One region of the Lederbergia graminis genome, then DNA from elsewhere that is predicted to be linked to it. Evidence: riboswitches for the same ligand, from Rfam matches in the RefSeq annotation. Region 1 holds a riboswitch; the other holds the start of a gene.

The links. Region 1 has a riboswitch for cobalamin ahead of ACFPM4_RS17385 (ABC transporter substrate-binding protein). Riboswitches for the same ligand answer to the same signal wherever they lie in the genome.
Region 2: it holds a riboswitch for cobalamin, as region 1 does, so the genes downstream of both, ACFPM4_RS01245 (ribonucleoside-diphosphate reductase subunit alpha) here and ACFPM4_RS17385 (ABC transporter substrate-binding protein) in region 1, are expected to answer to the same signal.

What each region holds. Positions count from the first base shown of each region.
Region 1 covers NZ_JBHSMC010000027.1:78,889-85,053, forward strand. The annotation lists gene rarD (EamA family transporter RarD) at 1-610, opposite strand, end outside; gene ACFPM4_RS17375 (ABC transporter ATP-binding protein) at 801-2,012, opposite strand; gene ACFPM4_RS17380 (FecCD family ABC transporter permease) at 2,016-3,077, opposite strand; gene ACFPM4_RS17385 (ABC transporter substrate-binding protein) at 3,040-4,020, opposite strand; cobalamin riboswitch at 4,137-4,322, opposite strand; gene cls (cardiolipin synthase) at 4,457-5,653, shown strand.
Region 2 covers NZ_JBHSMC010000001.1:226,594-232,758, reverse strand. The annotation lists gene ACFPM4_RS01270 (COG1470 family protein) at 1-13, opposite strand, end outside; gene ACFPM4_RS01265 (RNA polymerase sigma factor) at 166-768, shown strand; gene ACFPM4_RS01260 (anti-sigma factor domain-containing protein) at 749-1,426, shown strand; gene ACFPM4_RS01255 (MFS transporter) at 1,439-2,725, opposite strand; gene ACFPM4_RS01250 (zinc-binding dehydrogenase) at 2,869-3,861, opposite strand; cobalamin riboswitch at 4,013-4,193, shown strand; gene ACFPM4_RS01245 (ribonucleoside-diphosphate reductase subunit alpha) at 4,330-6,165, shown strand, end outside.

The DNA.
Region 1 (6,165 bases):
GACCATTTGCACCTAAATACGCTAAAAACAATAAAGCAAAAGGTAAAACAAATAATGTTTCCAATAGTAGTCCAAGAATGGAATCTACTTTTACTAGTTTTTTAGACAATCCGTAAAAACCGAATGATAGTGCTAATATAAGTGAAATCCATGGAAGCTTCTCGATCGATACAGTCATATAAATAACCCCGATGCCAGCTAAAACAAATGAGGCTGCCTGCCATCCATTTACTTTCTCACGTAACACAAAAACTCCTAATAAAACAGCGACAAGCGGATTAATATAATATCCTAAACTAGCCTCGACAATGTGGTCTGTATTTACAGCATATATATAAGTGAGCCAATTAATACTGATAAAAAGTGACGCTAATATAAGTCCAATCCATGTTTTTTTCTGACTCATTTGAACTAAAAAGAAATTTTTTAATAGTTTTCGCTTCAAAAAAGCCACGATCACTAATATAAAAACAAACGACCAAATGACTCGATGAGCTAGAATTTCTAACGCTGGCACATCATATGCCAATTTCCAATATATCGGTAATATCCCCCATAATATATAAGCTCCTGCTGTATACATAATCCCTGTTGTATTTTCACGTTGCATACTTATTCTCCTGCTTCTAATGTTTGGATTCCTAAAAAATCTAAGTAATTATATCACACTCATCTCACATATAAGGAGGAAATTATCTTGTTGCTGTAAAGTGAAAATAGGAGTAGATTCATTTGCTATGCATTTTAATAAAATCATAAAAAAAGAGGCATTAAGTACAAATCCTAATGCCTTTTACTTACTATATAAAATTTGTTAATGTTTCTATCAATAATTGACTATCCACTAGTTTTCCCATTTGTGTACTAGCGACAACGATATTACTTGCAGACCTTGCTGCCACTGCCATTGATTGCAGAAATCCTTCATCTGACAATTCTCCATTCATCATTATCCATATGAATCCTGAAGACTTTACGATAAAAATAGTACATTCATCTGTACGGATACTATTCATTTCTACTTTTTCGACTGGATTATTATATAGGAAAGTAATCCGACCTGAGGAAGATTTTTCTCCCCACTGAGCAGTAATTCCATCATACCATCCAATACCCGCTCCATGTACTGCTCCAATCGCCATCGTTTTTAACGGAATAGGAGAACGAAATTCAACACTTGTTTCATCCGTATAAAGGAACTCTTGTCCCAATGTCACCTTATGTATATCCTCTTGCAAGTTAGGAGCCAATAACATTTGCGTTTTCGCTACCTCAGGATGTGGCAACTGAACCACCTTTGTATGATAGACCTGCTGAATAATTGATTCTTGCAACACCTCTTCTGGTTTACCAAGCATATGAGGTTGTCCATTATGTAAAAGCAAAATCCGATCACAATATAAACCAGCAATATTTAAGTCATGGAATATGGAAATGACCGTTAAATCTCTTGTCCGTGTCCATGATTTTAATTGATCCAATAATTCTTTTTGATAAGCAAGGTCTAAATGATTCGTAGGTTCATCTAACAATAAAATTTTTGGTTCCTGAGCAAGTGCTTGGGCAAGGAATACCCGTTGCCGCTCTCCACCAGATAACTCATGTAAAAGCTTATCCGCAAATTGATCGACACCAGTCATTTTCATTGCTTCTACAACTATTTGCTCATCCTCGGATTTATTCGCTTGAAACCAGCCAGTTTGATGCGCATAACGCCCTAGTGAGACGGTTTCTCTCACGGTATATGCGAATACCTCCGATGAAACTTGAGGTAATACGGCAATTATCCTTGCTAGCTCTTTGGAAGAAAATGTAGATAATGGCTTATCTTGGACTAAAATTTCCCCTTGTTTTGAAGTTAGCAAACCACTTATCATTTTTAATAAAGTCGTTTTCCCACTTCCATTAGGACCGAGAATCCCAAATAATTCACCACTAGAAACAGAAAAGGATATATCAGTTAAAATATCATGACCAGGATAACCCCCTGATAGATTTTTCACATGTAGCATGACTTATCCTCTTCTTTCCATTCTTCTTTTTACTAAAATACCCGCAAATACCGGAGCACCAATTAATGCTGTAATGACACCGATTGGTAATTCAGCAGGTTGAATAATCGTTCTCGCGACTAAGTCGGTTAAGATAAGGAATCCCGCCCCAACCAACATTGATAATGGCAGAAGATGGCGATGATCTGGTCCCCACAATAAACGAACTAAATGCGGGATGACGAGACCAACAAAACCGATTGTCCCCGAAACAGCAACTGCAGCTCCAGTTAATAAAGATCCTGCAGCCAAAATTAGCAGTTTCCTTTTTTCCACATTAACTCCTAGATTCTTTGCCCGCTCCTCGCCAAAAGTAAGTGCATTTAATTCTCTCGTATGGAGCATAAGCACAAATCCACCAATTAAAAAGAATGGCAAAATAATTTTGATATAACTCCAGCCACGCATCGATACACTACCTAAAAGCCAGCCAATGATTTGTCGAAGCTCCTCTCCACTTAAGGCAATCATTAACGACAATAAAGCACCTAGAAATGAACTAAATATAATTCCTGTTAAAATAATCGTCTCTACTTTCATCGCTGGTTCTATGCTTCTAGCAAACAATAAGACGAGGAAAATAGTAACAAAAGAAGCGATGATACTTAAAAATGGTAATGTAAACTCGCCAATGAATGGAAGACTAATGTGGAAAAATAGAACTACTACCGCACCAACAGATGCTCCAGAGGAAACACCTAATGTATATGGATCTGCCAGTGGGTTACGGAGCAGCCCTTGAAAAGCTGCTCCTGCAAGAGCCAAAGAAGCCCCGACTATCCCCGCTAACAACACACGTGGCAGGCGAATATTCATCACAATCGCGGTGTACATTGTTTTATTCGGTTCCTCTAATGGAAGATGGAATACTTCGCGACCTAATATTGTGATAATTTCCTTGATCGGTACTTGAACGGACCCAATCGATATTGCTAATAAGATGGAAATAACTACAAAGCCACTTGCAATCAAATATGAAATTATGCGCTTATTCCCCGAAAACTTCAGGGTAAATGGATTTTGCAAGTTCTTCTACTCCCTCAACGATTCGCGGGCCGGTACGACTCACTAAATCTTCGTTTACCTCATACACTTGTTTTTCTTTTATAGCTGTTACATCTTGCCAGCCATCCCGATCCATTACTTGTGCAGGAGCATCCTCCACATACGCACCATACGTCACTAAAATTATATCAGGATTTAATTCAATAACAGCTTCTTCACTCATTTGTGGATAGCCATTTTCTTGTACAGCATTTTCAGCTTGAATAACTTCTAGCATTTCATTTATAAAGGAATCTTTTCCAGATGCATATATTTCAGGAGCACCTGAAATTTCTATAAATACTTTTTTCTTATCTGTTACTGCTTCCGCTTTTGTTTTCAATTCATCTAATTTTGTCTTCATGTCATTAATTAATGCTTCTGATTCGGTCGTTCTTCCAATTGCCTTACCAATCATCTCAATTGAAGTATAAACCGCATCAAAATTTTGCGCGTCATTTACAACTAAAACAGTAATTCCATTATCTCTTAACTGTTGTATCCCTGTCTCCCACATCGTTAAATTTGATTGATGTGCAAGGACAATATCTGGCTCCAGCGCAAGCACTTTTTCCATATTAATTCCTGTATAGGATGAGACTTGTTCTTTATTTACTACCTCTTCTGGGTAATTATCCGTATCCGAAACACCAACTACTGCATCTCCTTCTCCAAGCGCATATACAATCTCTGTATTACTTGGAATTAACGAGATTATTTTTTCCGGTTTTTCCTCTATTACTACATCCTCGTTACTTGCATCTTTAATTGTTACTGGGAAACTCGCTTCTTTATTGTCCCCACTCTGTTCCGTTACTGGATTTTTTTTATCATCCTCTTTATTTTGTTCTTCCGTATTGCCACATCCAGCTAAAAAGGCAAAAACGAATAAAAATACTGCTAATACCCCATAAAACTTCTTCATGATGTATTCCTCCCTTTTTTGTAAACAAAAAAACATCCCTTTTTAGGAGGGATGCAGAATGAAAAATAAGTAATACTATTATTACTAATTCTTCACCCTCCTATCCTCGTAGGTTGACAGGTGCAGTAGATTCGGCAGGTCTCCTGACTTATGATCATCGCTTACTGCTCCTTCCCATGCGTATTGCACAGTGGATTGCACAGTTCACTCCCATTTACAGTGGCGGGACCGTGTTGGATTTACACCAACTTCCCTTTTAAGCTTTTCATAAAATAAAAAGCACCGAATCTTTAGCTATGTAATTTTGTTTCAACGTCATTATACATCTTTTTTTCATTTCTATCAGCTTTTTTGTCGCTTTTTAGGGAATAACAAGAATATATGCTTCATTTACTGGAGACGATGCATGCATAGAAAAAAAGTTGGAGGTTGAAATATGCGGTGGTTATTCGTAATCTGCTTAATTATTGCCATCATCGGAATATGGGGCTATATCGACTTTCACCTTGGTAAATATGTGCATGCGAAAAACTGGAAAAAACGAGAATATCCAAAAAGAAAAAGTCACATCCAACTCATCACAAACGGCGGAGAATTATATAAAAGTTACTTCCAGGATTTACAAGAAGCAAAACACTCGATTCATATCTTATTTTATATCGTGAAAAATGATCGGTTCAGCAAATTATTTTTTGAAGCATTAATCGAGCAAGCACAAAGAGGAATAAAAATTCGGTTACTACTTGACTGGTTGGGCAGTCGAAAAGTTCCAAAGGAATGGATTATGGAAGCGCAAAAATATGGTATCGAAATTGAATTTTGTCATCGACCTAGCTTTCCATTTCTCTTTTTCACACTACAACAACGCAATCATCGTAAAATCACCATCATTGATTCACATATAGGATATCTCGGTGGTTATAACATTGGAAAAGAATATATCGATATGGAACCAGAATTATCCCCTTGGCGCGACTACCATATCCGCATTGTCGGGGAAGGCGCACTCGATTTAGAACAAGAATTTCTCGTGGATTGGTATCGGGCGACAAAGAAGAAAGTAGATATGCCTCATAAACCTGAGAAAGTCGTTGGGGAATCAGTCCATTACTTTTACCCTTCAGAAGGAATCGGAGTAGTCGAGCATATCGAAAATTTAATTCATCGTGCGGAAGAATCTATCATCATTGGGACACCCTATTTCGTACCACCAAAGAAGGTTTTTCTTGCCCTACTAGACGCATTAAAAAGAGGCGTATATGTGAGTGTGCTCGTTCCCGATAAGGCAGACCATCCATTTGTAAAAGAAGGTTCATTCCCTTTTTTGCGAAAATTGCTCGCCGCGGGAGGCAAAGTCCACCAATATGAAAAAGGCTTCTTCCATGCAAAAATAATCGTCTTAGATAACACGATATGTGATATCGGAACTGCCAACTTTGACAATCGCAGTTTCCTTTTAAATCACGAAATCAACTGTTTCATTTATGACCAAGATTTTATCAAAGAAGTAAAAGAAGCACTTCAAGAAGATATGAACCGCTCCACCTTTTTAACTTTGGAAAACTTAAAAAAGGTACCATTTTCTGTGACATTCCGAGAATGGATCGCCGGATTAGTGCGCGGCCTATTATAAAAATCGCTAGTGGGTATAAATGACACCAAACTAGCGATTTTTATTAATTATTGGGTTTGAGATAGGTGCTCCTGCGTTGCCACTTGAATAGTATTCTCGCTTGGCTGGGAACGATGAACGCTCCTGCGTGACCACTGAAACGTTTTTCTCGCTGAGCCGGGCACGTTGAACTCCCCTGCGTGACCACTGGAACGAATTTCTCGCTGAACCGGGCACGTTGGACGCTCCTGCGTGACCACTGCAACGATTTTCTCGCTGAACCGGGCACGATGGACGCTCTTGCGTGACCACTGCAACGATTTTTTCGCTGAGCCGGGCACGATGAACGGCCCAGCGTTACCTCTTAAACGATTTTCTCGCTGAGCCGGGCACGTTGAACGGCCCAGCGTTACCGCTCGAACGGTTCTCTCGCCGAGCCGGGCACGTTGAACGCTCTTGCGTGACCACTGCAACGATTTTCTCGCTGAGCCGGTAACGTTGAACGGCCCAACGTTACCCCTTGAACGATTTTC
Region 2 (6,165 bases), on a different contig from region 1:
CTTTTTTCAACATAACATGTTCCCCCTAAATATATTCTTTATACTCTGTACGCACGAAAACTATTTTTGGATTTATATTTTGACAAATTTTTTAATAAGGGTTTTAAATTTTTATAATCTTTGATAAAAATAGAGTATAAATAGAATTGTATGGGCGGTGAAAAAATGGTGAGGTTTTCAGAGGATGGCCATTATTTATTGGAACAAATAGAAAATGGATCACAGGAAGCATTTGAAATGTTCTACGATCGTTATCATAGCTTCGTTTTTTCTATTGCCTATAAAGTATTACAAAAGGAACAAGAAGCAGAAGATATTTGCCACGATATTTTTATTGAAATCAGCAAGAAAGCGTCTACATACGAAAAGTCAAGGGGAAGTATTGAAGCATGGCTTGCGATTAGGACGAGAAGTAGATGTCTAGATTTAATAAGGAGAAGAAGAGAATTACTTACAGGCGATATTAATGAAGAAAGAGAAACATCCCTTCCTTCCCATCAGTTATCTGTGGAAGATAAGGTAATAACCAGATTTGAACAACAATTAATATATAAAGCTCTAAAAAAACTACCTCTTCCTCAACAAAAAGCTATTTACGGAAGTTACTTTAACAATTTCTCACATCGTGAACTTGCAGAAAAACTAAAAGTTCCACTAGGTACTGTTAAATCTCTTGTACGATATGGAATAAAGAATCTACGTAAAGAACTGCAGCAATCTAAAAGCTTTAATTCATTGGGAGGAGATGATGATAAACATGATATGTAATCATTGTACTGATGAAGAAATGCTTGATTTTATACTTGGCAAACTAGGTAACGATAAAAAAATATATGTAAATAAATGCATACATGAATGTGATTACTGTTACTCTCAATATGTTGGATGGAAATCAGACGTTCTAGTAGAGCCAATTAGGCAACCTTCTTCCAAACTAAAGGAGCGAGTATTAAACACATATAAGAAACAAGATCGAATCAAATTCGAGAAGAAAAGAAATCCATTAGTACTAACACCAACAATTGGAGCAATGATAGTTGCAGCACTATTATTTCTCTTTTTCCAATATGAATCACCTGCTAATAAGAACCATTTAACAAATACAGCTGATGCTGCAGTATATGAATTAGAGACAGAACGAACAGGTATGAAAAATGGATATGTAATGATTGGCAAACAAACTGATGCGTTTTATTTCTCTGTAGATGGGCTTCAACCTATTGCGAATAAAGATTACCAAATATGGGTAAATGGACAACATGATGCTGGGATTATTCGTGTCATGAACGGAAATGGCCAAGTATACGTAAAAAAACGACCACAAGAAGTAATGGAATACCTTCTAATAAGCATCGAACCTAAAGGTGGTAGTCCATACCCTAACGCAGAAAATTCCACCTTAATAAAACTAAAAACTAAATATTAACAAAGAGGACACCTATGAAACTTTGGTGTCCTCTCCTTTTTCAACCAAAACAGTATGGTCATTATTAATACTCTTAAATACAAAATAAAAATAAGTTGACGCAATAAAATATAGAATACAAGTAATAGAGAACACAAATGCATACCCATGATATGCACCATATGTAGCAACAAGCCCCATCGATATCGGTCCCATAAACGCCCATCCTAATTGAAATACCATTTGATTGACCGAATTCGCAAATCCTTTAACTGAATTATCGACTTTCCCCATCATCAGGGACATTTGAATCGGATTACCTGCATTCATTAACGCCTGTCGAAATAGAAACCCTATTGTTGCAAGTATCAAATTATTCGTAAATGCTGTTAAAAGTAAAAAAGGCAAAGAAGCCATTTGAAGAAAGACTACAGCTTTAACTTCCCCAATTTTCCTTACTACCGCTGGTCCAATAAACATAGCAATAGCTGTTGCTGCTTGCCCTAAAGCAATAATGAAACCAATCGACGAATTGGTGGCTTGAAAACGATCAGCAAAATACAAGTTAAGATAAGGAATCACTAGGCCTGACCCTAGTCCTATAACCAATTGAGCAATGGCAAATAATGTGATGATTTTAACGCTTGCCTTCTGATTCTTTAATTTTCGCAATATATTTACTTGCAATTCTTTTTTAACCGTTTGGTTTCTACTTATCTTTTCATCTATTCTTCCAATCGGTACAATCCCTAATAGAAAGATGACTGCACCTACTATTAATGTTAGCCTAATGCTAAAAATCGGTGTGAACACTGTACCAAAAATATCAGTCATTACACCACCAGATAAATTCCCTATTACATTAGCAGCGGTCATCAATCCCGAATGGAGTGCAAAAAGTTGTATTCGTTGTTTTGGTAATGAATTTTCCGCAAGAATTGGAATCATTGAAACTTGAATTAACGCTTGAGTGAGCCCAGTAACAAATGCAGCACCTACCAAAAATAATGCTGGTTCAATCAAACTCCTAGTTATAAGAGAACAACCAGTTAAAATGATACCAAACAGAATTAATTTCTTTCGCCCAAACTTATCACTAAACAAACCCGCAGGTATTAAAATCAATGCCGTTGCTAATGCGGTCATTGAAATAACTTTACCGTTTAATTGATCTGGGTAACCTAGCTCCCGGATATAAAAGTTATATATCACCATAAAAATCCCTAGACCAATCTGAGTTAAGACATTTCCATATATTGTATTCCTTACATTTGAACTGCATTTTTGCCATTTAGACCAAACCCCAAAACTCCATGACATACGATGTATCCTCCACAAAGTATTTCGCAACACTAAATAATAATACTTCGGGAGTCGAAAAATGTAAACAATAAACACTTTATTACTTTCCACATAAAAGAGGTCGAGACAAAGGAATATCATTTTGTCTCAACCTCTTTATCTTATTTTATTACGAAACCAATTTTCCCAAATTGATTTGCTGCTTCTAAGCGTTCAAATGCTTTCTGATAATCACTCAATGGGTACATTTTGTCCATAACTGGTCTTATTTCATGTTTTTCCATAAAATTAATTAATGCAGTTAACTCCTCTGCACTTCCCATTGTAGATCCTAGTAAATTATATTGACCATAGAAAAAATCACGGAGATTGAACTGGACAATATCTCCCGCTGAAGCTCCAAAAATAACAATCGTTCCTCCACGTTTTAACTGATGAAGTGATTTATCAAAGGTAGCAGCACCAACTGATTCAATTACTTTGTCTACTTTCTCACCTGCAAGTTGTAAATCCCAATCTCCATTACTATCAACTGCTTTACCTGCTCCAAGTTCGAGTGCCTTAACTGCCTTTTCAGTTGAACGGGATGTAACATACACATTCGCACCTACCACTTTTGCAAATTGAAGTATGAATGTCACAACTCCGCTTCCTACTCCAGGTAGCAATAACGTTTCACCTTCTTTTATGTTTGCTCTAGTAAATAGTGCCCGATATGCTGTTAAGGCAGCCAATGTAAATACTCCAGCTTCCTCCCAAGTTAAGTAGCTTGGCTTTGGAATTGCATTTTCAGCTGGAATAATAATTTTCTCTGCAAATGTCCCATGCCCAGGTAAACCAATAAGATCAAAGTTTTCCGGAGGTGCAGGGCTTTCTTTTTCCCAATGGAGTCCAGGATTGATAATAACTTCATCACCAACTTGTACATTTGTAACATCTTCTCCTATTGCTTCAATAATACCAGCTCCATCAGAACCAATAATTAATGGTGGATCTGTTGGTTTATGGCGATGGAGAACAAATAAATCCCGATGATTTAATCCGGCAACTTTTAATTTTACTTTTACCTCACCATTACCTGGATTTTTTTCTTCCATATCTCGATAGGTTAATCCATTTATTCCAGCTATTTTTTCATGTACAACTGCTTTCAAGCGAATCCCTCCCCTATATTATTACATTGTAACATTGCTAGATACATTCTGAGTTGAATGATGCTTTTTGTATTGCCAAATTTTATCTCACATGCTAATATGTAAATCGAACACAATATTTAGTTATTTTTAACAAAAGCAAATACAATATGTTGATCTTACGATATAAGGTGCCTATAAAAGGCTTAATAGGGAATCCGGTGTAAATCCGGAACTGTCCCCGCAACTGTAAATGTGGACGAACGGAGTAACCACTGCATCAATTGAGATGTGGGAAGGTCCTAGTAGAATGAAGCATAAGTCAGGAGACCTACCATATATTGTCTGAGTTTCAATTCTTCGGGGATTTGAGAAGATGAAACGATAGCGAAAGTTTTCTTGTCTTTATTTTCCCTATCGTTTGATCTGCTCCATTCCTGGGGCAGATTTTTTTTATGAAAATATGAAAGGGTGTATCCATTGTCTACAATGATTACAAAAGAAAAAGGAAATAGAAATCTACCGTTTGATGAACAAAGACTAATTTCATTTATTAACAATGTTGTATCTATTAATTCATCAGATTTTAATGAAAAAGTTTTACGGAGTATAAAAGCAAAAGATGAAATCAAAGCAGAACAAATAACCTCCCTATTAATAAAAACCGCATTAGAAAATGTGGACGAAGTGAATACGGAATGGTCCTATGCAGCTGCAAGAATTTATTTACGTGATTTGTATAAAAAAGCGAGTCAAAATCGAGCATATGATCAAGAAATGAAATATGGAGATTTCTATGGTTTACTCAAGACATTGGCAGGTATGGGGATTTATTCGCATCATATCCTTCAAAAATATTCTCGCCAAGAAATCATAGAATTTGCTAGTTTAATAGAACCTGAACGTGACTTATTATTTGATTATATCGGCTTACATACATTAGCAACTAGATATCTTGCTACCGACCACGAAAAAAATGTGTATGAGCTCCCTCAAGAAAGATGGCTAGTGATTGCACTTCATTTAATGCAAGATGAACCAAGAGAAAAACGCTTTGAACTTGTGGCTGAAGCATATTGGGCACTATCTAATTTATATATGACGGTAGCTACTCCAACTTTAGCAAATGCAGGACTTGCACATGGACAACTCTCTAGTTGTTTCATTGACACTGTAGAAGACTCATTGATGGGAATCTATAACAGTAACACAGATGTAGCAAGACTTTCCAAAGATGGCGGTGGAATTGGCGTATATATGGGTAAGGTTCGAAGTCGTGGGAGTTCCATTAAAGGATTTAAAGGTGCGTCATCCGGAGTTCTGCCATGGATTAAACAACTTAACAATACTGCAATTAGTGTCGATCAGTTAGGTCGTAGAAAAGGAGCAATTGCTGTCTATCTTGATGTGTGGCATGCAGATATCCTCTCCTTCTTAGACTTAAAATTAAATAACGGTGATGAAAGACAACGTGCTCATGATATCTTTACTGGAGTATGTATTCCAGATCTTTTTATGGAACAAGTAGAAAGACGTGGGGATTGGTATTTATTTGACCCGCATGAAGTTAAAAATGTAATGGGATTTGCTCTTGAGGATTACTTTGATGAAACAAAAGGAAATGGTACTTTTCGTAAAAAATATGAAGAGTGCATTCAGAATAATGAATTAAGGAAAACAAAAATTCCAGCGATCAAAATTATGGCCAGGATTATGAAATCTCAATTAGAAACTGGTACTCCGTTCATGTTTTACCGAGATGAAGTAAATAGAAAAAACCCTAATAAGCATAAAGGCATGATTTACTCTAGTAACCTATGTACAGAAATAATGCAAAATATGTCTCCGACAATACAATATGAAGAAATAATCGACGGAGATACGATCATTACGTATAAAAAGGCCGGTGATTTTGTTGTTTGTAACCTCTCCTCTATTAACTTAGGTAAAGCTGTTCCTGATAATGTGCTAGAACGACTAATCCCTATCCAAGTAAGAATGTTAGACAACGTTATCGATTTAAATACGATTGATGTAAAACAAGCAATGAGGACGAATAAAAAATATCGCGCAATTGGGTTAGGGACTTTCGGTTGGCATCATTTGTTAGCTTTAAAAGGTATTAAGTGGGAATCAAAAGCTGCAGTGGAGCTCGCAGATAATTTATACGAAAAAATTGCCATGTTATCAATAAAAGCAAGCATGGAATTAGCGAAAGAAAAAGGATTTTATCCAACATTTTCAGGCAGCGAGTGGGATACTGGAGAATATTTTAGTCAACGCGGCTATTTTGAAGGTGAAAATGCTAGTAATTGGAAAGAAGTT